3 regions of the Iodobacter sp. CM08 genome follow, and region 3 is predicted to be linked to each of the others. Evidence: predicted binding sites of a transcription regulator. Region 3 holds the regulator's gene; each other region holds the start of a gene.
The links. The regulator sigma-54, encoded in region 3, starts transcription at its own class of promoters, with help from an activator protein. The targets are predictions, from matches to a motif close to CTGGCACGCTTCATGCTT.

Region 1: the regulator sigma-54 is predicted to act here: its motif matches at 3,342-3,359, upstream of flgJ (flagellar assembly peptidoglycan hydrolase FlgJ).
Region 2: the regulator sigma-54 is predicted to act here: its motif matches at 5,657-5,674, upstream of R6242_RS10285 (nitrate/nitrite transporter).

The regions. Positions count from the first base shown of each region.
Region 1 is NZ_JAWQUO010000021.1:65,633-75,761, reverse strand. Features, by position in the region: gene flgL (flagellar hook-associated protein FlgL) at 1-57, opposite strand, end outside; gene flgK (flagellar hook-associated protein FlgK) at 104-2,365, opposite strand; gene flgJ (flagellar assembly peptidoglycan hydrolase FlgJ) at 2,451-3,305, opposite strand; gene R6242_RS13535 (flagellar basal body P-ring protein FlgI) at 3,438-4,529, opposite strand; gene R6242_RS13530 (flagellar basal body L-ring protein FlgH) at 4,543-5,226, opposite strand; gene flgG (flagellar basal-body rod protein FlgG) at 5,240-6,025, opposite strand; gene flgF (flagellar basal-body rod protein FlgF) at 6,443-7,183, opposite strand; gene flgE (flagellar hook protein FlgE) at 7,256-8,557, opposite strand; gene R6242_RS13510 (flagellar hook assembly protein FlgD) at 8,598-9,272, opposite strand; gene flgC (flagellar basal body rod protein FlgC) at 9,284-9,694, opposite strand; gene flgB (flagellar basal body rod protein FlgB) at 9,707-10,111, opposite strand.
Region 2 is NZ_JAWQUO010000015.1:28,624-38,752, forward strand. Features, by position in the region: gene R6242_RS10270 (molybdopterin-dependent oxidoreductase) at 1-530, opposite strand, end outside; gene nirD (nitrite reductase small subunit NirD) at 790-1,113, opposite strand; gene nirB (nitrite reductase large subunit NirB) at 1,462-3,894, opposite strand; gene R6242_RS10285 (nitrate/nitrite transporter) at 4,236-5,444, opposite strand; gene R6242_RS10290 (GNAT family N-acetyltransferase) at 5,894-6,454, shown strand; gene R6242_RS10295 (O-acetylhomoserine aminocarboxypropyltransferase/cysteine synthase family protein) at 6,607-7,878, shown strand; gene R6242_RS10300 (hypothetical protein) at 7,939-9,111, opposite strand; gene R6242_RS10305 (adenylate/guanylate cyclase domain-containing protein) at 9,300-10,129, opposite strand, start outside.
Region 3 is NZ_JAWQUO010000052.1:8,800-18,928, forward strand. Features, by position in the region: gene kdsC (3-deoxy-manno-octulosonate-8-phosphatase KdsC) at 1-392, shown strand, start outside; gene lptC (LPS export ABC transporter periplasmic protein LptC) at 392-970, shown strand; gene lptA (lipopolysaccharide transport periplasmic protein LptA) at 948-1,448, shown strand; gene lptB (LPS export ABC transporter ATP-binding protein) at 1,445-2,170, shown strand; gene R6242_RS20375 (RNA polymerase factor sigma-54) at 2,171-3,547, shown strand; gene hpf (ribosome hibernation-promoting factor, HPF/YfiA family) at 3,572-3,898, shown strand; gene R6242_RS20385 (PTS sugar transporter subunit IIA) at 4,004-4,477, shown strand; gene hprK (HPr(Ser) kinase/phosphatase) at 4,458-5,402, shown strand; gene rapZ (RNase adapter RapZ) at 5,399-6,247, shown strand; gene R6242_RS20400 (NusG domain II-containing protein) at 6,240-6,818, shown strand; gene R6242_RS20405 (Gx transporter family protein) at 6,793-7,317, shown strand; gene R6242_RS20410 (flavin prenyltransferase UbiX) at 7,516-8,124, shown strand; gene R6242_RS20415 (hypothetical protein) at 8,121-9,749, shown strand; gene R6242_RS20420 (hypothetical protein) at 9,987-10,129, shown strand, end outside.

The DNA.
Region 1 (10,129 bases), on a different contig from region 3:
ATGGCGCTGCAATTCTGCAGCACCTTGCTTATAAATGGTCGTGGTGGCGATACGCATGCTATTTATTCCTTATAAATACTGAGCAATAGGCTTAAAACACCTATTAGCCACCAATTCGCACAATGGCATCAAATGCTTGTTGTGCAATTTGAATTACTTTACTGGAGGCTTGATAAGCCTGCTGATAGCGCAATAAATTAGCGGCTTCTTCATCCAAATTCACAGCAGAAACAGAATCACGCGAAATTTCGGCTTGTTTACGCACCTCAATTTGTGCGGTCGACATAATAGCCACTTCATTGGTTTTTGCCCCAATCACCGCAACCATCTGCCCATAAGCCTCTTGATAATTAGCCTTACCGCCGTCAATTATTTTACGCGACTGTAATTCGCCCAGTTTCAAGGCATTACGGCCATCGGCATCTAGCGAGGTACCAGGATCAATAGAAAACTTATCCCCTTGTGCTGGCTGCCCATCAATTTTTACATTCCAGCCATTAAAGGAAATCAACTGGCCTGCTACATAACCAATCGGCGCAGATGTTGTTGCGCCATCGGTTAAGGTATAGGTAGTAGGCGAGGCAAAAGTGATCGTAACCGGATTTTTAAGCGCAGGGTTAACCGCCGATTGTGTGGTGATGGTGGACGCCGCATCCACCGATACTTGGCTAATTTTACCGGTACCCGTATTAGTACGTTGTGTATTTGAAATAATAGGCACACCTGCGGCAATCACCCGTGGATCTGTTGGCTTAATGCTTAAACTACGGCTAAAACCCGCGTAGGGTTGCACGGTAAACCGATCACCTGCCGTTGGCGTTCCTTGCGAAAAACTTAAACGCAAACCGTCTACAACAATAGAATTAGCATTATTAGCAAATTGCCCGCCCACTCCACCAGTAATTTGGGTGCGCTGGCCATCCGATTGCCGCGTCACTTGGTAATCAGTGCCATCGTAAAATACTTCATAATCACTGGCCTGAATTTTACTCACGTCTTCAATATAGCCTCCCAACACAGGGGCTACAGCAGGCGGAATAGCAGCGGTGTTGTTGCGATTAGACAGCACATTACCAATAACAGGCGGCATACTGACCCCTACTTTTTCACCCGCCGCCATCGTGCCTGCAACCACATTCCAAGTTAAACCCAAGACGGTAGGACCCGTCCCCATAGAGGCTGCACTCACCGACTGCGACACATTGTCCGATAAACGAGTAATCACATACTCATTGCCAGGGATTGTGGGGTCGTATTTCAAAGAGTAATCACTGGCTACACTCTTCACCCCTGCTGGCAAACTTACCGTGGCAAATGTAGAGCTCACATTGGCAGCTGGAGGGGCAACCACGGTATGCATTAAAGACACATTCCCTTGCGGGTAATCAAAAAAATTCGTCCCCATATTGCCGTACAAATCTTGCCCTTGACGCATCTGGGCATTAAACGTCTGTCCTAGCACCACAGCCATGCGCTCAATTGAGTTTTGTGCTGAATCTAATACTTTGCTCCGATACTCAAGCAAGCCACCCAATTGGCCACCTGTGAGCATGGTTTCAGGAATTTCTGCATCAATGGCTCCCTGGGTGTACACAATAGAAAGCCGTTGTGGATCACTAATAGAAGGCTTTGCAGCAATGGCATAGGCCGTGCCACCTACCACCAGATTTTGACCATTGCCAATAAACACATTAATAGAGCCATCGCTTTGTTTAATAGAGGTGGCCTTTACCAGGGTATTTAAATCCAACACCATTTGATCTCGCTGATCCAGCAAATCATTTGGCAATTGCCCACCACTGCTCGAAACGGCAATTTGGCCGTTAATTTGGGCAATTTGTTTAGACAAGGCGGTGACATGATCAGCAGCGCTGACTAAATTGCCATTTACGCCTGCGCGCATTTCAGAAAGCCGCTGATCAAACACTTGGAAACGGTTTACCAAGCCCTGTGCATTGCTCATTAAAGATTGACGAGCAGGCAAAGACGCTGGATTGGTGGCCATCCCTTGGACTGCGCTAAAAAATGATTGCAAAACCGGTGACACGCCCGCAGCAGGATCGGCCACCAAGTTATCAACCTGCTTAATTTCAGCAAGATAAGTACCGTAGTAGCTGTCTTGAGAGGTAGCGGTTTGAACTTGCTTAGTTAAAAATTCATCATAAGAGCGCTGCACGGTATCCACACGTACGCCAAGCCCAGTAAAACCATTACCGGTATATTGAGGGTAAGGGGCACTTTGCTTCACGTTTTGGCGGGAATAGCCAGGCGTATTAGCATTGGCAATATTATGCCCAGTCGTACTCAAGCCTAAGCTTGCTGCGTTTAGGCCACTTAGGCCGATACCAAAAACACTGGCTCCCATGATGCAACTCCTTTGCTACTATTTATCGGCACAAACGGCCCATACTTGAAGGCGGAATAAAAAGCCTATCTGCCACTATTTAAAATCAGGCTAATTGACGTCGTAATTGCTCAGCAACTTGCGCTAATTTATTTGCATACTGCGGGTCTGTAGCATAGCCACCGGTTTGCAAAGCCTTTGCAAAGCCCTGCGCATTACTTCCTTGGCCCATAGCCTCGGTGTAGCGGCGCTTGATTAAGCTAGCGTAATCATTAAAGCTTTCTGCATACGAGTCATACACTCTAAAGCTCTCTACCCGCTTTTGAGCCCGCCCACCAATAAACTCGGTAGTGGTGATATTTGTGGTTTTGCCTTGCCAATCTTTAGTTGCTTTAATGCCAAAGAGATTATGGCTATCTGCACCCGCCGCATCCCGAATCGGCTTTTTACCCCAGCCTGACTCTAAGGCAGCGTGTGCCACTAAAACATGGGCAGATACGCCTAAAGCCGCGGCGGCGGCGCTGGCATTACCCACCTGCTTTGCTACAAACGAATCACCCGATACGGCATCTTTTGCCGAAGCCTCGGCCGCTTTTGCCGCTGGTAAATCATTGTGCAAAGTACGTGATGGCTTTTGGTAGAGCGAAGGATCACGCTGCAATTCTATTTGCCGCACAATAGATTCAGCAAAGCCCACGCCACCGTGCTTAGACCACATTTGCGAGAGCTGCTGATCGTGCATGCCGCGAAACATATCCGCCGTGCCTGATTCCATCTCATCGTACTTAGGCGTGGCTTCACGCATTGATTTGAGCATTTGATTGGTCAACAAAGCCTCAAATTCACGCGCAACCTCTAAAGCCGCTTTGCTCGGATCTTTGCGAGCCAGCTGACGTAAGCTATCCACACCACGCACATCAATGGCAAGATCATTACTAGAAGGAGTGGCTGAGGAGATCATACTGACCAACGCTTAATAAGAGATTAAGCAAGTATGAAGCAATAAGCGTGCCTATCAGGCATCGAGAATAAGGAGTCGTTTCTTAAGGTGGGTTAGCCGGTATTTTGGCGTAAGCCACCGTGTACAGAAAACTCAAATCACTTCCAACTCCGCCTTCAAACTACCTGCAGCCTTCATGGCTTGCAAAATAGCCAATAAATCCTGCGGCGTTGCGCCTACAGCATTTAAAGCGCGCACCACGTCTCGCAGCGTGCTGGACTTAGGTAAACGCACAATGGGGCCTTTATCCGCTTTAATTTGGATATCGGCATTTTGCACTTTGGTGGTTTTACCCCCAGAGAGTGGATCAGGCTGGGAAACGGTATTATCTGCCGTAATGGTCACGGTTAAATTGCCGTGTGCAATAGCGCAGCTATCTAGCTTCACCGCCTGATTCATCACAATCGAGCCGGTACGCGCATTAATAATTACCTTAGGGCTTGATTCTGCGGGGGTGACATCAATGTTTTCTAAGCGGGATAAAAAAGCCACACGCAAATTATTATCTTGCGGCGCGCGCACTTGGATTACTCGGCCATCCAAAGCCACTGCCGTACCTGAGAATTGGGAATTCACGGCATTCACCACGCGATTAGCGGTGGTGAAATCAGTGGTTAGCAATTCCAGCTGCACAAACTCACCATTGCCTAATAAAGTAGCCACGGCTTTTTCTACCGTCGCACCCGCAGGAATTCGCCCTGTAGCCAGTTGATTAACCTGCGTGCTTGATCCACCCGCCGATGCGCCTGCCCCAGCCACAATAATATTGCCCTGTGCCATCGCATAAATCTGCCCATCCGCCCCCTTAAGTGGGGCCATCAGTAATGTGCCACCACGAATAGACTTTGCATTACCAATCGAAGCAATCGTCACATCTAGCGGCTGGCCAGGCCGAGCAAAAGGCGGCAAGGTTGCCGTCACGGTTACGGCTGCGACGTTTTTAAGCTGCATATTGCCGCCAACAGGCACTTGAATCCCCAGATTAGTCAGCATATTCACCACCGATTGCACGGTAAATGGCGTTTGCGTGGTTTGATCGCCGCTACCATCCAAACCTACCACCAAGCCATAGCCTACCAACTGGTTATTCCTTACCCCCGCAACCGACGCTAAGTCTTTTATTTTTTCAGCCTGCGCAGGCGCCAAAGCAAACAAAAAGCAGCAGATAAGGGCAAAACGGTACATATACACAACCTATTTAAAACGGCATTACATTTAAGAAAAATCGCTGTAGCCAGCCAATAGTATTGGCATCGGCCATTGAGCCAACACCCAGCTGCTCGATGCGCGCATCGGCCACTTTATTCGATGAAATCGTGTTACCCGCTTTAATATCCAGCGGATTAATCACCCCAGTAAAACGCAGGGTATTAATTTGATTATTCACGGCAACTTGCTTTTCGCCACCCACAATCAGATTGCCATTGGCGAGTAAATCAATCACCGTCACGGCAATCGTGCCTTTAAAGGTATTGGTGCTGTTGGTCGCCCCCTTGCCTTCAAATTTATTTGTACCCGCCAACTTAACCGCAGCGGTGCCTTCGCGTGAGAAATATTGCTCGATATCCCACGGCAGCAGCGGAATATTACCCTTAGTGCTGTAATCCAAGGATCCGGCTTTATTACTACTGCTATTGGAAGTATTAACCGCAGCGAGGTTTTCTTCGATGGTGATATTGAGTAGATCACCAATATTGCGCGCTACCCGCTCTTCAAATAATAAACGTGAGCTATTGGGCTGAAAGATAGAACCATTATTGATGCTGGCGACAACCGGCTGAGCCGGTCTGGCCGTGGTTGGCAAGGTCACCACCGAGGGAGGCGTAGTACATGCGGCAAGCAGTACGGCAATCATTGCCGCTGTGGCAAGGTGAAATTTCATTTACATCCCCTCATTACAACTGAGTGAGCTTTTGTAGCATCTCATCCGAGGTTTTAATGGCTCGCGAATTAATTTCAAACGAGCGCTGCGCTTGAATCATATTGATCAGTTCTTCAGTTACATTCACATTCGATGTTTCTACATAGCCTTGGTTAAGCGCGCCCAAGCCATTTGTACCGGGCGTACCTACCGTTGGCGCACCAGAGGCCGTGGTTTCTAAGTAGAGATTTTCACCCACAGATTGCAAGCCTGGCGGATTAATAAAAGTAGCCAGCTGAATATTACCCAACTGCACAGGCGCTGCCGCATCATTATTTACAATGGCAGTCACCGTACCATCTTTAGCGATAGTGAGTTTTGTAGTGCCTTGCGGAACTTGCAAAGCAGGCTGCAAGGCATAACCACTGGCGGTGACCACGGCACCCTGGCTATCCACTTGAAATGAGCCATCACGGGTATAAGCCGTGGTGCCATCGGGCATGGCAATTTGCAAAAAACCTTGGCCATTAATCGCCATATCCAGCGGGCCATCGGTAAGCTGCAAATTACCCTGCATATGGATACGGGCCGTGGCCACAGGCCGCACACCGGTACCAAGCTGCAAGCCGGTTGGTTGCTGGGTTTGCGCACTGGTTGATCCGCCTGGCTGGCGTAAATTTTGGTAAAGCAAGTCTTCAAACACCGCGCGTTCACGCTTAAAACCATTGGTGCTGACGTTGGCCAAGTTATGCGAGATAACATCCACATTCATCTGCATGGCATCCATGCCAGTCTTAGCAATCCACAGCGAGCGCATCATGATGCGTACTTCCTATTTTATTATCTAATGTTACACATATGGACGTTTAGTCCACGAAAAACACTAAACACACGAAAAAACCAATAAATACCCACGACCTTAACTTAACCTGATTATGTCTCTTACTCAATTTCATTATAAATATCGTAGGGCGGGTGAAACCCGCGTATTGCTTCTGCATGGCTCGCGGGTTTCACCCGCCCTACACATTCAAAAACCAAGCCCAACACTCAAGAAACCTATCTACACAGAGTCCATTGAGCAAGAGACATATCAGGTAACTTAATCTACTTTCTTTTTTATTAGGCTAGTAAGTACTTAATTTTAATAAGTTGGCATTTAAATGAAGCAATGAGTGATTACTACGTGCCATCTGTTCGTGTTTTTTGTGCATTTAGTGGATAAAGTTTTTAATAATCAACCATTTAATGAAAGCAACTGCGCGGCACTTCTGGCATTTTGATCGACGGTCTGCATCATTTTAATCTGTAAATCATATTGGCGCTGCGCACCGATCATATGCACCAACTGATCTACCGGATTCACATTACTCACTTCCAAGGATTCTGAAGCAAGTTTTACGCCAACATCTGCCTGAGCCACCTCGCCATTTCTTTGGCGAAACAGGCCATCACTGCCTTTTTCTAATTCGTTTTCTGGCGGATTAACTAATTTAAGTCGGCCAATTTCTACCGCCTGCGACGGATTATCAAAAGGCGAGCCATTAATCGTGCCGTCTTTAGCAATAGTAATTCGGGTATTTTCTGGAATAGATAACGGGCCATTTTCGCCCTGCACCACCAAGCCACTACGGGTTTTTAACAAGCCTGCGGCATCAATTTCAAAGCCACCGTTACGGGTATAGGCCTCACCCGTTGGGGTTTGCACCGCCAACCAACCCGCCCCATTCACCGCCACATCTAAAGAACGCCCAGTCTGCTGGATAATCCCCGGCGTAAAATCAGCCCCTGTACCCTGCTCCACCACATAAGCACGGCTGGGCGCGCCCACACCACCAATCACGGGCACAGCGCGAAAAGCCGTTAGCTCCGCCCTAAACCCAGGCGTAGCCACATTAGCTAAATTATTGGCAACCGAGGCCTGGCGCAGCATGGTTTGCTTGGCCCCAGTCATCGCGATATACAGCATTCGATCCATTGTGTTTACTCGGGCATGGGCATAAAAACACGTGGGTAGAATGATTTTAAAAAATCATTTCTACCCTATCAATTAACGCAGATTCACAATCGTTTGCAAGATAGTATCTTGCGCTTTAATGGTTTGCGCATTGGCCTGATAGGTGCGTTGTGCTGTAATCAAATTAACCAGTTCAGCGGTTAGATCAACGTTGGCGTCTTCCACCGAGGCCGATTGCAAGGAGCCTAAATCGCTGGTGCCAGGATCGTTGGTTCTAGGCTGGCCCGATGCAAAGGTTTCTCCCCAGCGGTTGTCACCTAAGTTTTGCAGCCCTTGCGAATTAGCAAAGTTGGTCAGTGTGACTTGTCCAATGGCCCTGTTTTGCCCATTGGAATACTTACCTAGCATCACCCCTTCACGATCTACCGCAACCCCAGTTAACACGCCGTCAGGATAACCATCTTGCCTAATCGTATTCACCCCAAATGGGCTACCGTACTGCGTTGTACCTTCTAAACCAATATGAAAAGCCAAAGGCGAGGTTGCTCCGGAAGCAAGCGTGGTACTAAAAGCCAGTGGCGTGGCATTGATCAATTTACCATTTGAATCAAAAGTAACATTTGGATAAGGATTTAAATTGAGCGGGTCATTATTAGGCAATGAAACCGGATCACTATCAAAACGCGTTCTGACTTCCCAAGTATTGGGTGCGGTTTTAGTAAAATACATGGTTAAGCTATGCGCAACACCTTGCGAATCATAAACTTGTGCCGAGGTTGAATTGGTAAAGGTTTTAATATCAGCAGGGTTCAGCGCACCCACATAATTGGCCGCAAGAGGATTAGTTCTATCTTTAGGCAGCTGGCTAGCATCCAAATTCATCCCAAACTGTAGGCCTGCACTAATACCGCCACCCACCACTTCTGTCCAACCAGTGGTTTTTGCACCGATATTACCCACAGACAATTGCAAAGGCGATGGATTGCCGCCCTTTTGCAAGGCATTGGCATTGATATCAAAGGGCCAGCCGGTTAATTTTTGGCCGGTATTACCCACAATAAAGCCGTCTTTATTGACTTGAAACTGACCATTACGGGTGTAGCTAACGGAATCTCCATCCATCATGCGGAAATATCCATTTCCCGTAATGGCGATATCCAGCGGGTTATTGGTGGAGGTGATATTGCCCTGACCAAACTGCTGAGTCACCGCAACCGTGCGCCCGCCCATCCCAGAGATGGTCGATGAGCTAGCGAATGAGTTGGCATACATATCTGCAAACTCTGAACGCGATTGCTTAAAACCGACCGTGCTAGAGTTGGCAATATTATTACCGATCGCGTCTAGGCTTTTTGACGACGCACTTAAACCACTCAAGCCCTGCTGGAAACCCATAACCGTACCCTCAAAAATTGTTTACTGCAGATGCCTTGAACTAGCGAATTTGCCTTACCGCGCTAAAATCAACACTGCTTTGATCCGCCAACATCACTTTGACACCCGTCTTCGCCAGCTCAACGCTGCTAGCGGTTTGCCACGTTAAAGTATTTAAAGCAATTTCCTTGCCATCTTGCACGCCGCGCGCAGAAATTAAATAATCTCCCGCTGGGGCTTTTTCACCATTATTCATTTTGCCATCCCAAGCCACGGCCGCTGCGCCTGCGGGCTGTTGTGGCAAGGTGATGTTATCGACCACAAGGCCGTTCTTATCCATGATGGATACTTTAATATTACTCACACCCGATGGCAGATCGACGCGTGTATCAACGGGCTTGGTGCCATCAAACTTCATTTTATTGCCTACCGTTAGCACTTCCTTGCCAATTAAGGCGGCCGCTTGAAAGCTTTGTGCGGCAGAAAAGCTCGCCAGCATGGTTTGCATGGTGGTATTGAGCTTTTCAATCCCCGTTACGCTACTAATCTGTGCCATCTGGCTGGTCGTTGCCGCATTATCCATTGGGTTCATTGGGTCTTGGCTTTGCAATTGCTTAACCAGCAGCTTAAGAAAGCGATCTTGCTGCTGATCGGCCGCAGAGGCCTTGCCCGCTCCTGCTTTTTGATTCAGCGCGGCATAATCTGTGCTTGAATTAACCGTTGTACGAGCAACCATGATGATTCTCCTTATTGGCCCAGCGCCAGCGTGCGCAGCAGCAGGGTTTTTGCAGTATTCATAACATCGGCATTGGTTTGATACGAGCGTGAAGCTGAAATCATATTGGTCATTTCTTCAACCACATTCACGTTTGGCATGGCCACATAGCCATTGGCATCGGCCAAGCTATTTTTTGGGTCGTACACCAGCTTAGGCGGTGTTTGGTCTTCGATCACCCCTGCCACCTGCACCCCAACTGATTCCTTGCCACCACCCGGCATTTGCGCCGATTGAAACACCACCTGCTTGGCGCGATAAGGCTGGCCATTGGAGCTAGTAATCGATTCTGCATTGGCTAAATTAGACGCCACCGCATTCAAACGCGTGGTCTGTGCGTGCATGGCGGTTGAAGCAATATCAAACACTCTGAACATAGACATGGTTTAGCTCTCTTATTGGCCCGTTAGCGCAGAACGCAGGCTCTCAACCCGTTTTTGCATAAAAGTAATCCCTGCCTGATAGCGGATGGCGTTATCGGTAAACGCTGCCATTTCGGCATTCATATCCACCGTATTGCCATCAATGCCAGATTGTCTTGGATTGCGGTAGAGCAAGGCCTTAGACAGGGGATCAATACTCTCTTTTGGCTGTAAATGACGCGAGTCTGTTGCGACTAAAGGCTTCACTGGATTTTTTTGTAGGGCGGCTTCAAACGATTTTTTAAAATCAAAATCGCGCGCCTTATACCCTGGCGTATCGTTATTGGCGATATTTGAAGCCAATACTTCTTGCCGCTGGCTGCGCAGTGACAGCGCAGTTTCTTGCGGGCGGAAGTAATCGTCCAAACGACCTAACATAGCCAAACTCCAGTTTTT
Region 2 (10,129 bases), on a different contig from region 3:
TAGGCCATATTGCTGCCCGCAAACAGCAGCGTTTGCGCTAACTCCAAGTCTTCATAACAAGTTGGCGGGCCATCCGCGCCCAGGGCCATTTTGTAAGCCGTCACCGCGCTCGACATACAGAGCCGCGAATTTGTATCAATATTGTTGGTGCCAATCAGGCCCTTAGCCAGCTTATTAAACACATAATAATCTTCGGTAAGCAGCTGGCCAGAGACATAAAACGCCACCGCATCAGGGCCGTGGTGTTCAATAATCTCCGCAAACCGATCCGCCACCGTATCCAGCGCGGTATCCCAATCTACCCGCTGCCGAGATTCCGAGCGGCTAGTGCGCAGCTCTGGGTACATCGCCCGCCCGATGGGGCTTTGCACGCTTTTAGCCAGAGACAAACCCTTAGTGCAAAGGCGGCCCCAATTGGCCGGATGAGCCGGATCGCCGCTCACCCCAACAATCTGCTCGCCCTCACTCTCGATCAACACCCCGCAGCCCACACCGCAGTAGCAACAGGTAGAACGGGTCATGGTGCTCATGGTTTTTCTCTTTAAAAGTGGCAAATTTCACGCTATTTAAATAAAACCCAAATCCTGAACCACGGAGGACACAGAGGGCACGGAGTTTCACGGAGAAAACCAAGAGAAAGGGCTGGTTTTTCCTCGCCTTTTGTATTTTTCATGGGCAGCAACCTTGTTTTTAACTCGCCTGAGTAGTTACCCAGATTCTTAGGTTTTCTCCGTGCACCTCCGTGTTCTCTGTGTCCTCCGTGTTTTAAGAAGTGGGTTTACAGAGAATCTATAAACTCAAAAACACTTCACCTTCGACGACTTTTACGGGGAAGCGCCGAGCGCAGCCTTCGTCGGGGGCGCGGGCCTCTCCGGTGGCGAGGTCGATATTCCAGCTGTGCAAAGGGCAAGTCACCGATTCGCCGTGCACAATGCCTTGCGATAAAGGCCCGCCCTTGTGTGGGCAATGATCCAGCAGGGCAAACACCACATCCGCAGCGGAGCGAAACACCGCCACATTGCCCGCATCCCGCTGCACCACACGGCTGCCTAGCTTGGGGATATCTGTCACTTGGCAAATACTCACCCAAGGTTGATTGGCTTTCATATTCATTGCTTTGTCCTTAAAAAACGGATGCTGGAACTACTCTGCTAAGTACAAAAACCAGACCTTGAAACACGGAGGGCACAGAGAACACGGAGTTTCACGGAGAAAACCAAGTACTAAAAAATCAGTAAGCACAGAGAGAAACGCTTAAATATTTACGCCTTACAAGACGACTGTTATGTAATCAAAACCGTCATCCCCGAGTGTCTTTATCGGGGATCCAGTAGTGCCACTGGATTCCCGACAAAAGCACTCGGGAATGACGCCTTGGTTTCAAATAAGCGCTCTGCTTTACTCCGTGAAACTCTGTGTCCTCCGTGCTCTCTGTGGTTCAAGACCTGGGTTTACTATTTATTAAGCCAGCACTTTGATCGGAATAAACTCCTGCCGCGCTTTGCCGTTGATCCGCTCTGCCCATGGGTCTCGTAGGCCTTCTAGGGAGTAGAGCAGGCGCTCGAAGAGGGCTTTTCTGTTGGCTTCGTCGTCGAGTATTTTTTGCTTGATGTAATCCAAGCCCACGCGGGCGATGTAATGCACGGTGCGGTCTAGGTAGTAGGCTTCTTCACGGTAAAGCTGCAAAAATGCGCCGCTGTATTCTTTGACTTCATCGCTGGTTTTTACCTTGGTGAAGAATTGTGCGACTTCGGTTTTGATACCGCCGTTGCCGCCCACATACAGCTCCCAGCCGCTGTCTACCGCGATAATGCCCACGTCTTTAATGCCGCTTTCGGCGCAGTTTCTTGGGCAGCCTGATACGGCCAGCTTCACCTTATGCGGGCTCCACATATTGGCCAGCATGGTTTCCAGATCGATGCCCATTTGTGTGCTGTTTTGCGTGCCAAAACGGCAGAATTCGCTGCCCACGCAGGTTTTAACCGTGCGGATAGATTTGCCGTAAGCATGGCCGGATTGCATGCCCAAATCGGCCCACACATTCACCAAATCTTCTTTTTTGATGCCGAGTAAATCAATGCGCTGGCCGCCGGTGACTTTCACCAAGGGCACGGCGTATTTATCGGCCACGTCGGCAATGCGGCGCAGCTCGGCCGCGTTGGTCACGCCGCCTTTCATTTGCGGAATCACCGAGAAAGTGCCGTCTTTTTGAATATTGGCGTGAACCCGTTCGTTAACAAAACGGCTTTGCGGATCGTCGACGGCTTCTTTAGGCCAAGTGGATAACATGTAGTAATTGACAGCAGGGCGGCAGGTGGCGCAGCCGCTTGGGGTGCGCCATTCCATAAATTCGTACAACTCGGTGTGGCTGATTAGTTTGTGCTGCCGAATTGCTTGCCGCACTTGCGCATGAGTGTGATCGGTGCAGCCGCAAATGGCCTTGGTCTTAGGTGATTCTTGGAAGTTAGTGCCTAGGGTATTCATCAAAATCTGTTCAACCAAGCCGGTACACGAGCCACAGGAGCTGGCCGCCTTGGTGTGCTTTTTGACATCATCAACCGTAAACAGGCCTTTTTCTTTGATGGCGTTGACGATGGTGCCTTTGCATACGCCATTACAGCCGCACACTTCGTCTTTATCTTGCATCGCGCCTGCGCGGCTTTGCCCTTGCACGCCCGAGTCCCCGACGCTGGATTCGCCAAACATCAGCGTATCGCGCAGATCGCTAATGCTGCGGCCCTCGCGCAGCAGCTTGAAATACCACGCGCCGTCGGTGGTATCGCCATAGAGGCAGGCACCGACCAGCTTGTCGTCTTTAATCACCAGCTTTTTATAAATGCCACCGGCAGGATCAGAGAGCACGATCTCGTCGCACTCATCGCCGCCCATAAAATCCCCAGCCGAGAATAAATCAATGCCGGTCACTTTAAGCTTGGTCGAAAGCACCGAGCCCTTGTACTGCCCGTAGCCCATCAGCGCTAGATGATTCGCCGCCACCTTGGCCATTTCAAATAGAGGAGCAACCAGACCATAGGCCACGCCACGGTGGTTGACGCATTCGCCCACGGCGTAAATGCGCGGGTCATAACTTTGCAGGGCATCGCTGACCACAATGCCGTTCTTGCAAAACAGGCCAGCCGCTTCGGCTAGCTTGGTATTCGGGCGGATGCCTACGGCCATCACCACCAGATCAGCGGCCACTTCGCTGCCGTCTTTAAAGCGTACCCCGCAAACTTCCCCCGCCTCATTACCCAAAATGGCGGCGGTAGATTGGCCCATTAAGAATTTCAGGCCTCGTGCGATTAAGGAATCCTGCAATAATTTACCTGCCGTAATATCCAGCTGCTTATCCAGCAACCAATCGCCCAAGTGCACCACAGAAACATCCATGCCGCGCAGCATCAGGCCATTGGCGGCCTCCAGCCCTAGCAAGCCACCGCCAATCACTATGGCGTGCTTTTTGATTTTGGCCGCCGCGATCATCGCCTCGGTGTCATAAATATCGCGGTAGCTAATCACGCCATTTAAATCTTTACCCGGCACCGGCAAAATAAACGGCGTGGAGCCGGTGGCCAGCAGCAGCCTGTCGTAGCCCTCCTCCACGCCATCTTCGGTAATAACGACCCGCCGCACCCTATCAATTTTGGCAATGGTTTTGCCCAGATGCAGGGTGATCTGGTTGTCGCTATACCAGCTCAAAGGATTGAGCACGATCTGATCAAAAGTCTGCTCACCCGCCAGCACGGGGCTAAGCAAAATGCGGTTGTAATTAGGATGCGGCTCTGCACCAAACACGGTGATGTCGTAGCGATCAGGCGCAAGAGTCAGCAGCTCCTCCACCGTACGAATACCGGCCATGCCGTTTCCGACAACGACAAGCTTGGGTTTAGTCATGGCTGGATTCCTTATCTATTGAATTTATTTTGAAAGTTATTTACAAACCCAAATCTTGAACCACGGAGGACACAGAGAACACGGAGTTTCACGGAGAAAACCAGAGCGCTTGTTTGAAACTAAGGCGTCATCCCCGAGTGTCTTTATCGGGGATCCAGTAGATGCGCTGGATTCCCGGCAAAAGCATTCGGGAATGACGACCTTGAATACATAACAGTCATCTTGTAAGGCGTGATTATTTAAGCGTTTTTCTCTGTGCGGACTGATTTTTTAGTACTTGGTTTTCTCCGTGCCCCTCCGTGTTCTCCTTAACTCCGTTTTTTAAGATTTGGGTTTCATCCCTAAATCCTTGCCTGAGCCAGATCGCCACCCAAGGCGCTGCGCCAGCGCACTTTTACGCCGGAGAGGCCGTACCATGCGATCAGGGCGAGCAAAGAGAATAGCCAGAGGCCTAGGCTGTAGTTACCGGTGGCTTGTTTCACCATGCCAAGGCCAGCAGCCAAAGCAAAGCCACCTACGCCACCGGCCATGCCGATCAGGCCGGTCATCACGCCTAGCTCTTTGCCAAAGCGTTGTGGCACCAGTTGAAACAGCGCGCCATTGCCCGCCCCAAGGCAGAGCATTGCACCAACAAACAGGCAAACTGCCACGCTTGATCCGCCTAAGCCAAGGCCGGTAAGGCCGATCAAGACTGCCGAGCAAACATAAACAATCAATAAGGTGCGAGTGCCGCCAATTCGGTCGCTAATCACACCACCAAGTGGGCGCATCGCCGAGCCTGCCAATACGCAGGCCGCGGTATACCAACCGGCCATTTTGGGTGCAAAGCCAAATTGATCATGAAAGTAGCCGGGCAAGGCGCTGGCAAAGCCAGAGAAGCCGCCAAAGGTGATGGCGTAAAAGCCCATAAATAACCAAGCATCTTTATTATTTAATACCTTGGCGTAATCAGAGAGGCTTTTAGGATTAACCGACCCCGGAGCGTCTTTAGCAAACACGCTGTAGAGCACAAGGGCAAATAAGAGTGGAATCACCACCAAGCCAAACACGTTTTGCCAGCCAAACATGATCGCCAATACTGGCGCAAACAGCGCTGCAAACACGGTGCCAGAATTACCCGCCCCCGCAATTCCCATCGCCGTGCCTTGGTGCTGTGGTGGATACCAGCGGGAAGCCAGCGGCAAAGCCACTGCAAATGCAGCACCTGCAAATCCCAAAAACACACCCAGTAGTAGCGCCTCTGCCATGCTGTGCACACCCAGCTGCCATGCACTTAATAGCGCCGTAATCACAATCAATTGGGCAAAAAAGCCAGTGCGCTTGGCTCCAATCCGATCCACAAACACACCCAAAACCAAACGTAGCAAAGCACCCGCCAAAATCGGCGTGGCCACCATCAGGCCGCGCTCGCTGGTGGATAAGCTTAGCGCCGAGGCAATCTGTATCTGCAAGGGGCCAAGCAGATACCAAACCATAAAGCTCAGATCAAAATACAGAAAAGCGGTAAGAAGAGTGGGGGTATGGCCTGAGCGCCAAAAGCTACGTTCCATGATGTCTGCCTCACAAAGATTTTTTGAATCCTGCCTGCTAGCGGCCTGTATGACGGAATATCAACCGGCTGCCAGGCAAAAAAAAAGCGTCCCACCACGATCAAACGTGAAGGGACGCCGTTGTCCTTTGGGAGATTGGCCGCCATTGACCCTCACCCTCGCCAATGCTTCATTGCATCAGCCTAATCAGCCCACTGGCCTTATTGCTTACTTAGCAAGTGCCATGCCAATCTGCCTAAGCCCAATAAAATCAAGCACGGCAGCGCAAAAGAATGCACGCAAAGCGACAAAAAAATACCGCAGCGCACCATAATAACGCAGCGCAATATTTGCTCTGCACACAATTCGCGCATCGAAGATTGGACATACTTTGCGTTTATTCTCTTGATTTGATAGACGCCGCTAATTAATCTAAGCCCCAGCTAACATCAAAACATTGTGAATCTATTTTGAATAATCCTCAGCCCAAAATAAGCCAACTCAACACTGATCGCCTTATTTTGCGCCAATGGCTGCCCAGCGATAGCCAGCCATTTGCCCGCATGAGCGCCGATCCTAGAGTGATGCAATCCCTGCTTGGCCCGATAGATGCCAAGGCTAGCGCTGCAATGCAGCAAAAAATAACCGATCTTATCGCAGAAAAAACTTGGGGTTTTTGGGCCTTAGAGCTGAAGCAAACCGGCCAATTTATTGGCTTTGCAGGGCTACATATCCCCATTGCGGAGCTGCCTTTTTCTCCCTGCGTGGAGATCGGTTGGCGGCTAGCCTTTGAGCATTGGGGCAAGGGCTACGCAACCGAAGCCGCAAGGGCCGCCTTAGCATTTGGCTTTAATACGCTAAAACTAGATGAGATTGTTTCATTTACCGCACTCAGTAATCATAAATCACAGGCGGTAATGGAAAGGCTAGCAATGCAGCGCGATCCGCTCAGCTTTATGCACCTCAAAGTGCCAGCGGGCCATCCACTGCAAGAACATTGCTTGTATCGATTAAGCAAACCTATCATCTAACAGGTGCCTAAATTACACAATGCTTAACGATGATATTGAAAGCGCCGCAGTAATAGATCTATTAAATCTAAAAAAACCTACAAAAATAGCGTTACGGCATAAATAAACCTGCTAAAGTTTCCTTCGGCTTTGCTACCCTTTGGAGACTTTGCATGAAGTTTGATACGCTTGCTCTACACGCTGGTTATGAAATTGATCCCACCACCAAATCGGTGGCCGTGCCTATTTACCAAACCACCAGCTATGCTTTTGATGATACTCAGCACGGTGCAGATCTGTTTGATTTAAAGGTTAAAGGCAATATCTATACACGGATTATGAATCCAACTTCGGATGTTTTAGAGCAACGTATCGCCGCACTAGAAGGGGGAATTGGCGCCTTAGCACTGGCATCCGGCCAAGCAGCCATTACCTACGCCATCATGACCATTGCCGAGGCGGGCGATAATATTATCGCCACATCGGCACTCTATGGCGGCACTTACAATCTATTTGCCCACACCTTGCCGCAATATGGCATTACCGTGCAATTTGTTGACGCCAGCGATCCGCAATCTGCCGCCGCGCTGATCAACGATAAAACCAAGGCCATTTACTGCGAATCAATTGGTAATCCGCTGGGCAATGTAGTGGATTTCGCCGCCTTTGCTGCCATCGCCCATGCCGGTGGTGTGCCTTTAATTGTGGATAACACCGTAGCCACCCCCTATCTCACCCGCCCGTTTGAACACGGCGCAGATATTGTGGTGCACTCCTTAACCAAATATATTGGCGGCCACGGTAATAGTATTGGCGGCATTATTGTGGATAGCGGTAAGTTTCCTTGGGCGGAGCATAAAGAGCGCTTTAAGCGTTTAAATGAGCCTGAAGTCAGCTACCACGGGGTGGTCTATACCGAGGCACTAGGGCCGGCTGCCTTTATTGGCCGCGCACGTACTGTGCCGCTGCGTAATATGGGCGCGGCCATTTCGCCGTTTAATAGCTTTTTAATCCTGCAGGGCTTAGAAACATTGGCTTTGCGCATGGATAGACACGTAGAAAACGCACTAAAAGTGGCGCAATACTTGCAAGGCCATAGCAAAGTAAGCTGGGTAAAATACGCGGGCTTAGCCGATCATCCATCTAAAGCACTCGTAGATAAATACTTTGGCGGCAAAGCGTCGGGCTTACTCACCTTTGGGGTGAAAGATGGCAGTGCCGGTGGAGCTAGATTTCAAGATGCGCTGCAGCTGATTACCCGCTTGGTCAATATTGGCGACGCCAAATCGCTGGCTTGCCACCCAGCCAGCACCACGCACCGCCAGCTTTCTCCTGAAGAGTTGCTAAAAGCCGGAGTAAGCGAAGACATGGTTAGGCTTTCAATTGGTATCGAGCATATCGACGATATTTTGGCCGATCTAGAACAAGCACTGGCCAAAGTTTAAGCTGCGCAAAGCGCCTTCAAAGAAGGCGCTTTAAAAACATACGATCCAAGCTGCACGCCCTTAAAAATCCTGCTTATAAGATAAAGAAATCAGCTGCTTTTGCCATGAAAACAAAGGCAAGCTATCGTTTTGCTCTTGGTATTGGTATTCCAGCCGCCACTTGCTCGCCCAAGGACTTTGCCATTGGTAAGCCAAGCCTAAGTTACTTTGTAGGCTTTGCCGCTTTTGGTTGTATTCCAGCAATGGGCTGTAGCCCTCTCTATCTTGCATGACTCTGGCACGTAGCTGTAATTCAAGCTGATGAGGGCCTAGGGGGTAGATGAGCCGGCTGCTCAGCTCGCCACTATATTGATTGCCACCAGGGCGCTGTGGGGCCAGCTCAAAAGCCAACGCGGCGCGGTTATCTAGCCATAATCCTCGCCACTTTTGAATATGCTGCACACGCCATTCGCTGTGCAGGCTTTGGTAGCGCGGGGCAATATCCACCATTTGCGCCCTTAGCCTAAGCAAAGACTGAACCCCCGCAAACGCGGGCAAACCGCGATACTCCAGCAAAGCACTACTTTGGTACGCTTCATTTTGTAGCCAAAACTGCTGTAAACCCACCCCCCAATCGCTACGTGCTTGCGGCTGCCAAAATCCCCCAAACCAGCGCATCGTTTGGCTACTGAGCGGCCAACTTTGCACCGCTCCAGCGTGCAAAGCCCATTGCTGCCCACCGGGTGGCGTGGCAATGGCTTGGATCTCTAAGCCCGCTAAATAGCCCGCTTGCGGCATGCTATTAGGGTCTACTTCTAAATTAAACACGCCATCGGGTAAGCTGATTTCTAGCCAGCGCTTAGAGCTACCTTGATCCAGATTACTGTCGCTGGCGATCCAGCTTTGTATTTGCCCTTGCCACAGTGTTTTTTCGCGGCAACCCTGCTCAGTTTTTTGCCGAATCAAATCACTAATGGCTTGCGGTAGCACCGGTAATGCTTGCAATTGCCGCTGTAAAACTGCTGCTCTGCTGTAATCCTCTAGCTGGCAATAGACCAACATCAGATCAAGCTTGGCCCCTTGGTGATGGGGATTAAGCTGCAGCACTTCTTCTAACAGCCAGCTGGCCTCTTGCCAGCTTTGCTGAGCGACATCATCGATGGCTTGCTGATACAGCGCCTCTGCCGTCTGCGCCTGTGCAATAGGCGGGCAGACCAACAAAAGCAGCAGAATGGCGGTAGGGATCAGACGCATAAATTAATTGTATATGCTCATGATCACAAATCTAGAAATTTACTTGCTGGATTCTGACTTTATATCAAAGAACGGATACTTCTCACTGACGTACGCAGCAAAAACCCAACTTTGAACCACAAACAACTCGGCGTTTCACAAAGAAAAACAACCGTTAGATCAGAGTAGCGGCATAGCATCAGTGACTACTAGCCTGGCAAACGATAAACCTGCTGCACTCCTCGCCGCCCCTTAAGGGCCACGGTGCCGTAAAGCTGCAGGGGTGAATAGGCTAATCGGCGCTCGGTATCCTCCCCCACTAAAATCCTCTCATTATGTAAGCTGGCTAAGTTTTGTAATCTAGCGCTTACATTCACCGCATCACCAATCGCCGTATAGGTGCTACGAAATGGCGTGCCCATATCCCCCACTACGACTACCCCTGTTTGAATGCCAATGTGTACTTTAATTTGCTTACCCAAGGCCGCCTGTTGGTTATGTAGCTCTACAGCGCTCTGCATGGCTATTGCGGCATCCACCGCACGTTTAGCGTGGTCTGCTTGGGCCACTGGCGCGCCCCAAAACGCAAATAGGGCATCGCCCATATACTTATCAAGCGTACCTTCCTGATCTAATACGGCCTGAGTCAGCAGCATCAAAGCATGGCGAGTGTAGCTGGCCAACTCTTCTGGTGGCAGCCTTTCAGCAATGCCGGTATAGCCTTGTAAATCTGCAAATAAGCAGGTTATTTCTACCCGATGCGGCTGCATCATGGCTTGGCTATTACTGCCAATTAGCTGATCGATAATTGCTGGCGGCACATAATGGTGAAAGGCTTGATAAAGCTGCCGCCGCCCAAGCTGGGCATACCACCACTCCAAGCCCCCTTCTAAAATCAGCAAAACCACGCCCCCAACAAGTGGTGCCAAGGCATTTGCCGCCACTTCTTGCGAGGTATAATGCAGCCAGAGCAGCCACGCGATCATGACTGCAAATCCCCAAGTTAGCCGCAGGGCGTTACTGTAATGCAGCAGCAGAT
Region 3 (10,129 bases):
ATGGTTTAAAAATGTTGAGCACCAGCGGGGTAAAGCTAGCCATTATTACCGGCCGCACTTCTAAGCTGGTTGAAAAACGCGCCAAAGACTTGGGTGTAGACTACCTCTATCAAGGCGCTCACGATAAAGGCGCAAGCTTTGAAGAGCTATTAAAGGTTGCTGGCCTTAGCGCGGATGCCTGCGGTTATATGGGTGATGATGTGATCGATTTGCCCGTGATGCGTAGAGTGGCCTTTGCCGTAGCCGTGCCTGATTCTCCACAATTAGTGCGTAAACATGCTCATTACATTAGCGGTAGCCAAGGCGGCCGTGGTGCTGTGCGTGAAGTCTGTGAATATCTAATGCAGGCGCAAGGCACATTTGATGCCGCTATGGCGCCGTACCTCGCCTAATGGCTGTTCGTGGTACTACTCGCCTGCTGCCCTTGGCTTTGGTGTTGCTGCTGGGCGGGTTAACTTGGTTGCTTGATAGAGCGGCTACCTTGCCTAGTGCGGCATACGCGGTGAATTCTGATCAACCAGACATGTTGGTTGATAGAGCCACCGCTGTGCGTTTTGGAGAGGATGGCCGCCCTGTTTCCCAGCTTACTGCCACTCATGTTTCTCACTTACCTGCGGGTGATATCACCTGGCTAGAAAATCCTCATTTGCGCTATACCGCGCCAGAACAACCCCGTTTGGATGTGACTGGCGAGCGGGCTAAGTCAATTAAGCGTGGTAGTGAGGTTTGGTTTCCTGGGCCGGTTAAAATGGTGCGCGCTGCCAGTGGCACACAGGCCGAGTTAGTCATTAATGGCCGAGATATGCAGGTTTTACCACAGCAGGGCATTGCCAGCTCAGATGCCCCCGCCCGTGCCGTAATGGGCACTTACGTTGTTGAGTCGGTGGGTTTTATTGCTAATTCTAATACCGAAACACTGGAACTTAAATCTAAAGTCAGGATGAGCTATGAACCGCTTCGTAACCCTTAACACCGTATTACTGTTTTTGCTTGCTAGCCCCGTGCATGCAGAAAAAACCGACCGCGAAAAACCTATTAAAATCGCCGCTGCAAATTGTGTGATGAATCAAAAAACGCAGGCTAGCGTCTGTACTAATGATGTGGTGCTGACTCAAGGTACGCTCAGCATTCGTGGAGATAAACTCTCCGTGCGCCAAGATGAAGCGGGCAACCAGTTTGTGACAGGCAATGGCAGCCCCGTGCGGTTTCGGCAAAAAATGGATGGTGGTAACGAGTGGGTAGATGCAGAGGCACAGCGCTTTGATTACGACGGGCGTACTGGCATTCTTAAGTTGTTGGATAAAGCTTGGGTGAAGCGGGGCGAAGATCAAATTTATAGCGATTTAATCACTTACGATCTAAACAATGAAGCCTACCAAGCGCAGAGTAAAACAGAAGGTGGCAGGGTGAATATCGTGATCAATCCGAAAAAGGCTCCCGCTCCATGAGTAGTTCTTTACGCGCAGAACAGCTAGAAAAGCGCTACGGCAAACGTACCGTAGTGCGTGATGTCACTATGGAAATTTCTAGTGGCGAAGTGGTTGGCTTGCTAGGCCCTAATGGCGCGGGCAAAACCACTAGCTTTTATATGTTGGTGGGTTTAGTTGCGATGAATGGCGGGCGGATTATGCTCGATGGCGAGGATATCGGCCATTTACCCATTCATCAGCGGGCACGGCGAGGTTTAGGTTATTTGCCTCAGGAAGCATCTATCTTTCGTAAAATGACGGTGGCGCAAAACATTACTGCAGTGCTAGAGCTGCATTGCAAAAATCGTGTTGAGATTGATACTCGCCTCAATGAGCTGCTCAATGATTTACATATTGCCCATTTGCGGGATGCTGGTGCGATGGGCTTATCAGGTGGTGAGCGGCGGCGGGTAGAAATTGCCCGCGCACTTGCAGCAAACCCACGCTTTATCTTGCTGGATGAGCCATTTGCAGGGGTAGACCCGATTGCCGTGATGGATATTCAACGTATTATTGGTTTTTTAAAGCAACGTGGAATCGGTGTGCTCATCACTGATCATAATGTGCGTGAAACCTTAGGTATTTGTGATCGTGCTTACATCATCTCGGAAGGTGCGGTGATGGCGTCAGGTGTTCCAAAAGATATTGTGGCTAATGAAAGTGTGCGTCGAGTGTATCTCGGTGAACATTTCCGTATGTAAATGAAACAAACCCTGCAGCTGCGGCTTTCCCAGCAACTAAACCTCACGCCACAATTGCAGCAGGCTATTAAGCTGCTGCAGCTTTCTACGCTTGAGTTTCAGCAAGAGCTTGAGCAGTACCTAAATGACAACCCTTTGCTGGAGCGTGGCGAGGAAGCCCCCGCAGGGGAAGTTGAGCAGCCCGAGCCACAGTGGGAAATGGGTGGGGATGATGATGGTTTGCGCTGGGAGGGTACGAGTCATGGTGGCTCAGATGACGATGATGATTTTGACCCCGCCACCAATATTGCGCGTGATCTAGATTTACGTGAATACCTGCTACAGCAAGCAGGCCTGCTGCAGCTACCGCATCGGGATAAGTCTTTGTTATTGATGTTGATTGAAGCTTTGGATGATGATGGTTTCCTTTCCCAGCCCTTAGATGAAGTCTATTCTCAGCTGCCAGAGGAACTTATCCAAGATTATGAACTCGAACTTGATGACTTAAAGATTGCTTTAGTCCGCTTACAGCACTTAGAGCCCTTAGGCGTTGGTGCTCGGGATACTGCCGATTCATTATGCTTACAGTTGCGCCAAAAACCGCCGAGTGCCGCTAAAGATTTAGCCTTGAAGATTGCCCAAAATTCACTCGATTTATTAGCTGGACGGGACTACACTAAGCTTAAACGAGCCTTTAAATGCGAGGATGCTGAGCTAAAAGCCGCACAAGAATTAATTGTAAGTTTAAACCCAAGGCCGAGCGCACAGTGGTCTGTAACCTCGCCAAGATATGTAAGCCCCGATGTGGTTGTGCAAAAAGTACGTGGGGTTTGGCGGGTTAGATTGCATGATGCATCCATGCCAAAATTACGCGTTAACCGGCTTTATGCAGATATCTTACAGAAAGGCGACGGCGCTCATTTAGCCCGCGAGCTACAAGAAGCACGTTGGTTAGTAAAAAGTGTGCAGCAGCGTTTTGAAACAATTTTACGAGTAGCAACAGCGATTGTAGAGCGGCAGCGGGCATTTTTTGAACATGGTGAAGTGGCAATGCGGCCCTTGGTACTCAGGGATATTGCAGAAGAGCTCGATTTACACGAATCAACTATTTCTAGAGTCACCACGCAAAAATACATGTTAACGCCGCGTGGTTTGTATGAGTTTAAGTATTTTTTTGGTAGCCATGTAGACACAGACGCCGGTGGTGAATGTTCTGCAACCGCTATCAAAGCTTTAATAAAGCAGATGGTGCAGCAAGAAGATAAGAAAAAACCTTTAAGTGATAGCGTATTGGCAGAAGCATTATCCGCCCAAGGTATTGTGGTAGCGCGTCGTACCGTTGCTAAATACCGTGAGGCGTTGCAGATTTACCCAGTAAGTCAGCGCAAAAGTTTGTAAGGCCCCAACGGAAGGAGTAACCCTATGAATTTGAATATCAGTGGCCATCATCTTGAAGTAACCCCATCGATCCGTGAGTACGTGAACAGTAAGATGGAGCGGGTTATCAGGCACTTTGATAATGTGATTGATGTAAATATCATCCTCTCCGTGGAGAAACTGCAACACCAAGTTGAAGCTACCGTTCATGTTCGCGGACGCGATATCCACGTTGAAGCAACGGATGAAAATATGTATGCAGCGATTGATCTTTTGGCAGATAAACTTGATCGTCAAGTTGTAAAGCACAAAGAAAAATCAATGGATCATCGCAACGAATCCATTAAACAGCATCAACCTAGCGCTGAATAAAGCGATTTCTTTCACCTTAGCGGGAACCGGTTTATTCGGGTTCCCGTTTTTGTTTTCAAGCGACGGCGCTACAATAGCTGTCGTCCTTGTTTTGGTCTGCCTACAATGAGTCTGATCGCCCAAATTCTGCCAAGTGGTAATGTCTTCCTTGATATGGAAGTCGGCAGTAAAAAACGTATTTTTGAACAAGTAGGGATTCTATTTGAAAATAGCCACGGCATTGCCCGTAGCGTTATTTTTGATAGCTTATTTGCTAGAGAAAAACTTGGTTCCACCGGCCTTGGTCAAGGCGTGGCTATTCCGCACGGGCGTATTAAAGGCCTAAAAGAAGCAACCGGTGCTTTTGTGCGTTTAGATGAGGCTATTCCTTATGATGCGCCTGATGGTAAGCCGGTTTCCTTGGTGTTTGTCTTGCTCGTGCCCGCACACGCTACCGATCTACACTTACAAATCTTGTCTGAATTAGCCCAGCTTTTTTCAGATAAAGTATTGCGAGAAAGCTTGTTGGCCGCAACGGAGCCAGGGCAAATCTGGAAGTTAATCAGCACTTGGGAGCCTTATGCCACAGATTTCAGTTAGACAACTGTTTATTGATAACGCCGAAAAACTGCGCCTAACTTGGGTTGCAGGGCAATCTGGTGCTAATAATCTGTTATCTAATGATGCGTCTGAGCAAAAGCCAACCCTGTCTTTGGTCGGTCACCTGAATTTTATTCACCCCAATCGCATTCAAGTGCTTGGGGTGGCTGAAACGGTTTATCTTTTGCAGCTAAGCGTTGAGGCGCAAAGAGAATCACTGGCCCGATTATTCTCAAACGAGATGGCGGCGGTGATTGTGGCCAACGGCCAGATCGTTGGCGACTGCCTGCGCGAAGCCTCCGAGCGCTTTCATGTGCCGCTGCTTACGTCCCCTGAGCAATCCCCCTATCTGATGGATGTGCTGCGCTATTACCTATCAAAAGCGCTAGCGGTTTCAACTCATTTGCACGGGGTGTTTTTGGATGTGCTGGAAGTGGGTGTACTGCTGACGGGTGAATCATCGATGGGTAAGAGCGAGCTGGCACTAGAGCTAATTTCCCGTGGCCATGGCCTTGTGGCCGATGATGTGGTTGAGGTGTATCGCACCAATCCAGAAACGCTGGAAGGGCGTTGCCCGCCTATGCTGCGCGATTTTCTAGAAGTGCGCGGGATTGGCGTGCTGAATATCCGTACTATTTTTGGTGAAACGGCGGTGAGGCCGCGTAAAACCTTAAAGCTGATTATGCATTTGGCCAAGGCGGGGGCAGAAAAACTGGCTCCGATGGATAGGTTGCAAATGCAGGCGGCCACGCAGGATATTTTGGGTGTGCCGATCCGCAAATTAGTGATTCCCGTGGCGGCCGGTCGAAATTTAGCGGTATTGGTTGAGGCTGCGGTGCGTAATTATATTTTGCAATTACGCGGCATCGATTCCACGCGTGAGTTTATTGAAAGACATCAAAAATTTATGGAGATGGGCGAATGAGTCGTCAGCAGCTCATTTTGCTATCTGGCTTATCAGGGGCGGGTAAAAGCGTTGCACTTAAATCTCTAGAAGATTTAGGTTATTTTTGTATCGATAATCTGCCCGCGCCTTTATTGCCGCAAACGGTGGCTTTGCTGGATGAGGATGGTTATCCACAAGTCGCTATTTCTGTGGATGTGCGCAGCGCGCATAACTTTGCCAGCTTCCCCAATCATCTAGAAGCCCTGCTGGAATTGGGGCTAGATGTGCAAATGCTGTTTTTAGAAGCCAATAACGAAACGCTAGTGAAGCGGTTTTCTGAAACGCGGCGCAGCCATCCCTTATCCAGTGGTGAGTTAACCGTTAGCGAGGCCATCGCCCTAGAGCGAGAGATGTTGGCTGATTTCTCTGAAGTGGCTCATCGTATCGACAGCAGTGATTTATCCGCCAATCAGCTGCGCAGCTGGATTCGCCAGTTTGTGGCCTTAGATCGCTCCCAGCTTACTGTGATTTTTGAATCTTTTGGCTTTAAGCATGGCTTGCCACTTGATGCTGATTTTGTGTTTGATGCCAGATGCTTGCCTAATCCTTATTACGACAAAGCCTTGCGCCCACTTACGGGTAAAGATCAGCCAGTGATTGATTTTTTGCAGCGACAAGCGGTGGTTGGGCGGTTTCAAGAGCAGATCAAAACCTTTATGCAAGCATGGTTGCCCGAGTTTGAAGCAGATAATCGCAGCTATATTACGGTGGCGATTGGTTGCACAGGTGGCCAGCATCGCTCGGTTTATTTAGCGGAGCAATTAGCCCAACACTTTGCTGAGCATAGGCAGGTGTTGCTCAGGCACCGTGAGCAGCATGGCTAAAGTAGACGGCGGCGAAGCCGCTGCTTTTCCCCCTCGCCCGCTTGCGGGAGAGGGCAAGGGGAGAGGGGTAGACGGCGGTGCAGGTACTGATTTTCTCCCTCGCCCGCTTGCGGGAGAGGGTAAGGGGAGAGGGGTAGACGGCGGTGCAGGTACTGATTTTCTCCCTCGCCCGCTTGCGGGAGAGGGTAAGGGGAGAGGGAAGAATCAAATAATGCGGCCAGGTGACTGGCCGTTTGTTTGTCTAGCTTTAGTCTTGGTCGCCTACTTGGCTGCATGGAGCTGGCAGCAGGATGGGGCCACTCGGGTGCGGGTCTACCAAGAGGGCAAAGTCTTTGCTGAGGTAGATTTAAGCGCAGAGCGAGAGTTACAGGTGGCAGGCCCACTTGGGATAACCGCAATTGAGATTAAAGCGGGCCGAGTACGGATCAGTGCCGACCCAAGCCCTCGCCAATATTGTGTGCGGATGGGTTGGTTGGATCAGGCGGGCCAAATGGCGATTTGCTTACCCAATCGAATTAGCATTGAGCTTTTAGGTGCTCGCCCTCATGACTTCGACAGCCTCAGTTACTGAAATCCGCCTTAAACCCAGCTTGGATGATGTACGCATTGCCCGTTATGCTGCGCTAGCCATTGCGCTATCGGTATTAGAGGCGGGTATTCCTTCGCCTATTCCTGGAATTAAACCTGGGCTGGCTAATATCATCACCTTGATTGCTTTATGGCGCTTTGGCTGGGGGGATGCGGCATGGATTTGCCTGCTTAGAATTATGGGCAGTGCCATTGCCTTAGGCGGATTTCTATCGCCAGGCTTTGCTATGAGTCTAACGGGTGGGCTATGCAGCTTGCTGGCGCTTGCGTTTGCTTCACGTTTGCCTAGGCGCTGGTTTGGCCCCGTTAGCCATTCCTTGCTGGCGGCATTTGCGCATATGGCTGGGCAGCTATTATTGGCGCGGCTCTGGTTGATTCCGCATAATGGCATCATTAATTTAGTCCCCATCTTTGCTGCGGCCGCATTAGTTTTTGGGCTAGTAAATGGGGTGATTGCGGCAAAATTGCTGAATCGTGGGTGAAAACGTTCAAAAAGTGCTAAGGGCGGATGAAACCCAATCCTATCAACTTAAGCGATATGCCATTCGTAGGGCGGGTGAAACCCGCGAGTGATGTTGAATAAATACGCGGGTTGCACCCGCCCTACAGTAAATATCATTGATTTGGTTTTCTCTGTCTCTACAGACCTTTAGCTGTTAAGTCGTTTTAATAGGTTTTAAATGAAAACAATTACATTGGCTTTTACCGGCGCATCCGGTCTGCCTTATGGCTTGCGCACCCTAGAATGCTTGCTGGCGGCGGGTTGCACCGTGCATGTGCTTTACACGCAGGCGGCGCAAATTGTGGCAAAGCAAGAGCTGAATGAAACCTGGCCTTCGCGCGCGGCTGATCTGGCGGTGTATTTTCGCCAGCGCTATGGCGTTACTGATGAATCGCAGCTGCAAGTCTTTGGTCAGCAAGAATGGTTTGCCCCGATGGCATCCGGCTCTAATCCCGGTGACGGCATGATTGTTTGCCCCTGCACCATGGGCGCTTTATCGGCGATTGCGGTGGGCGCTTCGGATAATTTATTAGAGCGCGCTGCGGATGTGATGATTAAAGAAGGCAAAAAATTAGTGGTTGTTCCACGTGAAGCACCTTTTTCGGTGCTGCATCTGGAGAATATGCTCAAGCTGGCTAAGCTAGGCGTAGTGATCTTGCCGCCTAATCCAGGCTTTTATCACCATCCTAAAACCATCGCCGATTTAGTCGATTTTGTGGTGGCGCGGATTCTAGATCAGTTCCAAATTCCGCATCAGCTGATGCAGCGCTGGGGGGACAAGGGATGAGTTTTAGAGTTAACTGGCCCATTTGGAAAACGGCTTGTTTGGCCTTACTTGCACTGTGGTTCTGGCCCTCGTTCGCCCCGCACGACCCTTGGAAGCCCGATGAAAGCTATATCCTTGGCCTAGTGTATGAATACACGCTGCGAGATAACTGGCTGGTGCCGATGTTATCTGGCGAGCCTTTTATGGAAAAACCGCCGCTGTTTTTTTGGACGGCAGCGGGCTTCTCTCGCTATATCTTTACCTGGCTGCCTGTGCATGCAGCCGCAAGGCTGGCTGCGGCATTTTATATTGCGCTGACCTTTATTTTTGCCGCCTTAGCCGCAGGGCAATTTGCTGCTCGCAGCCGATCGAATAATCCATCGCAAGCGGCATGGCTCACGGCTATTTTGCTGGCAGGCACGTTGGGCTTGGTCGGCAATGGCCATCATATTCTGACCGATAGCGCCTTATTTGCTAGCTTTGCTATCGCCCTCTACGCGTTCTCTGTCTTTCCCCTGCGGCCACTCGCCAGCGGCCTATTGATGGGCACGGCTTGGGGAATGGCGTTTTTAACTAAGGGTTTATTGGGGCCAGGCTGCCTTGGTTTGGCGGCTTTGCTGTTGCCGATTGCTGATCGCACTTATCGGCAAAAAGCCTATTTGCTAACACTTGCTATCGCCTTGCTGGCTGCTTTGCCTTGGTGGCTAATCTGGCCTTGGCGCTTATGGCTGGCCTCGCCAGAGTTATTTCATACTTGGTTTTGGGTGAATAATCTTGGGCGCTTCTTGGGGGAGAATAACCTTGGCCCAGAATACGAGCGTGGCTTTTACCTGAAGATTCTGCCTTGGCACGCCTTCCCGCTGATCCTCTATCTGCCGGTATTATTCTTCAGGCAACGCCTCGATGCATTTAAAAACGCCGCCCCAGCAGCGCTACTTTGCCTGCTGACTTACACCATATTGTCCTTGGCTAAAACCTCGATGGAGCTATACGCAGTACCCGCTGTAGTAGCGTTTGCCGTATGGATGGGCGCGCAAGCATCTAGCATCCCCGCCGCCTTCGAGCGCCGCTTCGGCCTTGTTGCCCTGTGCTTAGTGGCTGTTAGTGCCTTACTACTTTGGTGGGCATGGGCTGCTCTCTATTTCGGTCTGCCTTTGCAAGCCAGCCTAATGTACTACTTACCGGGCTTTGCAGAAAAACCAGCTTGGCTGGGCGTGCTGTTTGCACTTGCACTCACCATCATCGTGTGGAATCTAGCTTGGCGAGCCCCGCAGTGGGCCAAACACCAAGGCGCGGTGCGTTGGCTGGCCGTGTTGGTAATGAGCTACGGCCTATTATTCAGCCTGCTGCTACCCGGCTTAAATTACAGCAAAAGCTATAAACCGATGATGCTGGATTTAGCCACCCAACTAGACAAAACCCAGTGCCTAGCCAGCTTTGGCCTAGGCGAGCACGAAAGAGGCAACTTTCACTACTACACCACCATGCGAGTGCAGCGCTTCGAAATAGGCCGTGGCAAAGCATGCCCGCAGCTCTTAACTCAAGGCAGCACCATGCCGGCGAATATTGGGGAATATAGCCTGCTGAAGAAAACGACAAGGGCAACGGATAGGGACGAGGAGTTTAGTGTTTGGCGTAAGAAATAATTTATGTTACTTACTTCTTGCTGATATTATTCTGTTTTAGTTGCTTGTGTTGAATGGTGCTGTGCGAGCAAGGTGAGTAACTTCATTTAATGGGGTTCGGTTTTCATCATCACACCATTCTTGCCACATTTAGTAGGGTTTCGCTATTTAGCGTGGTATTTTCTGTGGATCTAGGGTGTTTACATCTTTTCCTGAACGCAGAAGAGATATGGTGCAGCTTGGGATGGGGATGGAATAATGGATTTGTTATCCGCGATTAACAGACTCGTAGGAGAGGACTATCTTGATGAGTGGTCTTCTTGCGTCAAGGATTTACCTAGGGATCAGCGAGCGGAAGCCTTCAGATCTGCGGAGCCGCTTTGGATTAAGCGGATGGTTAG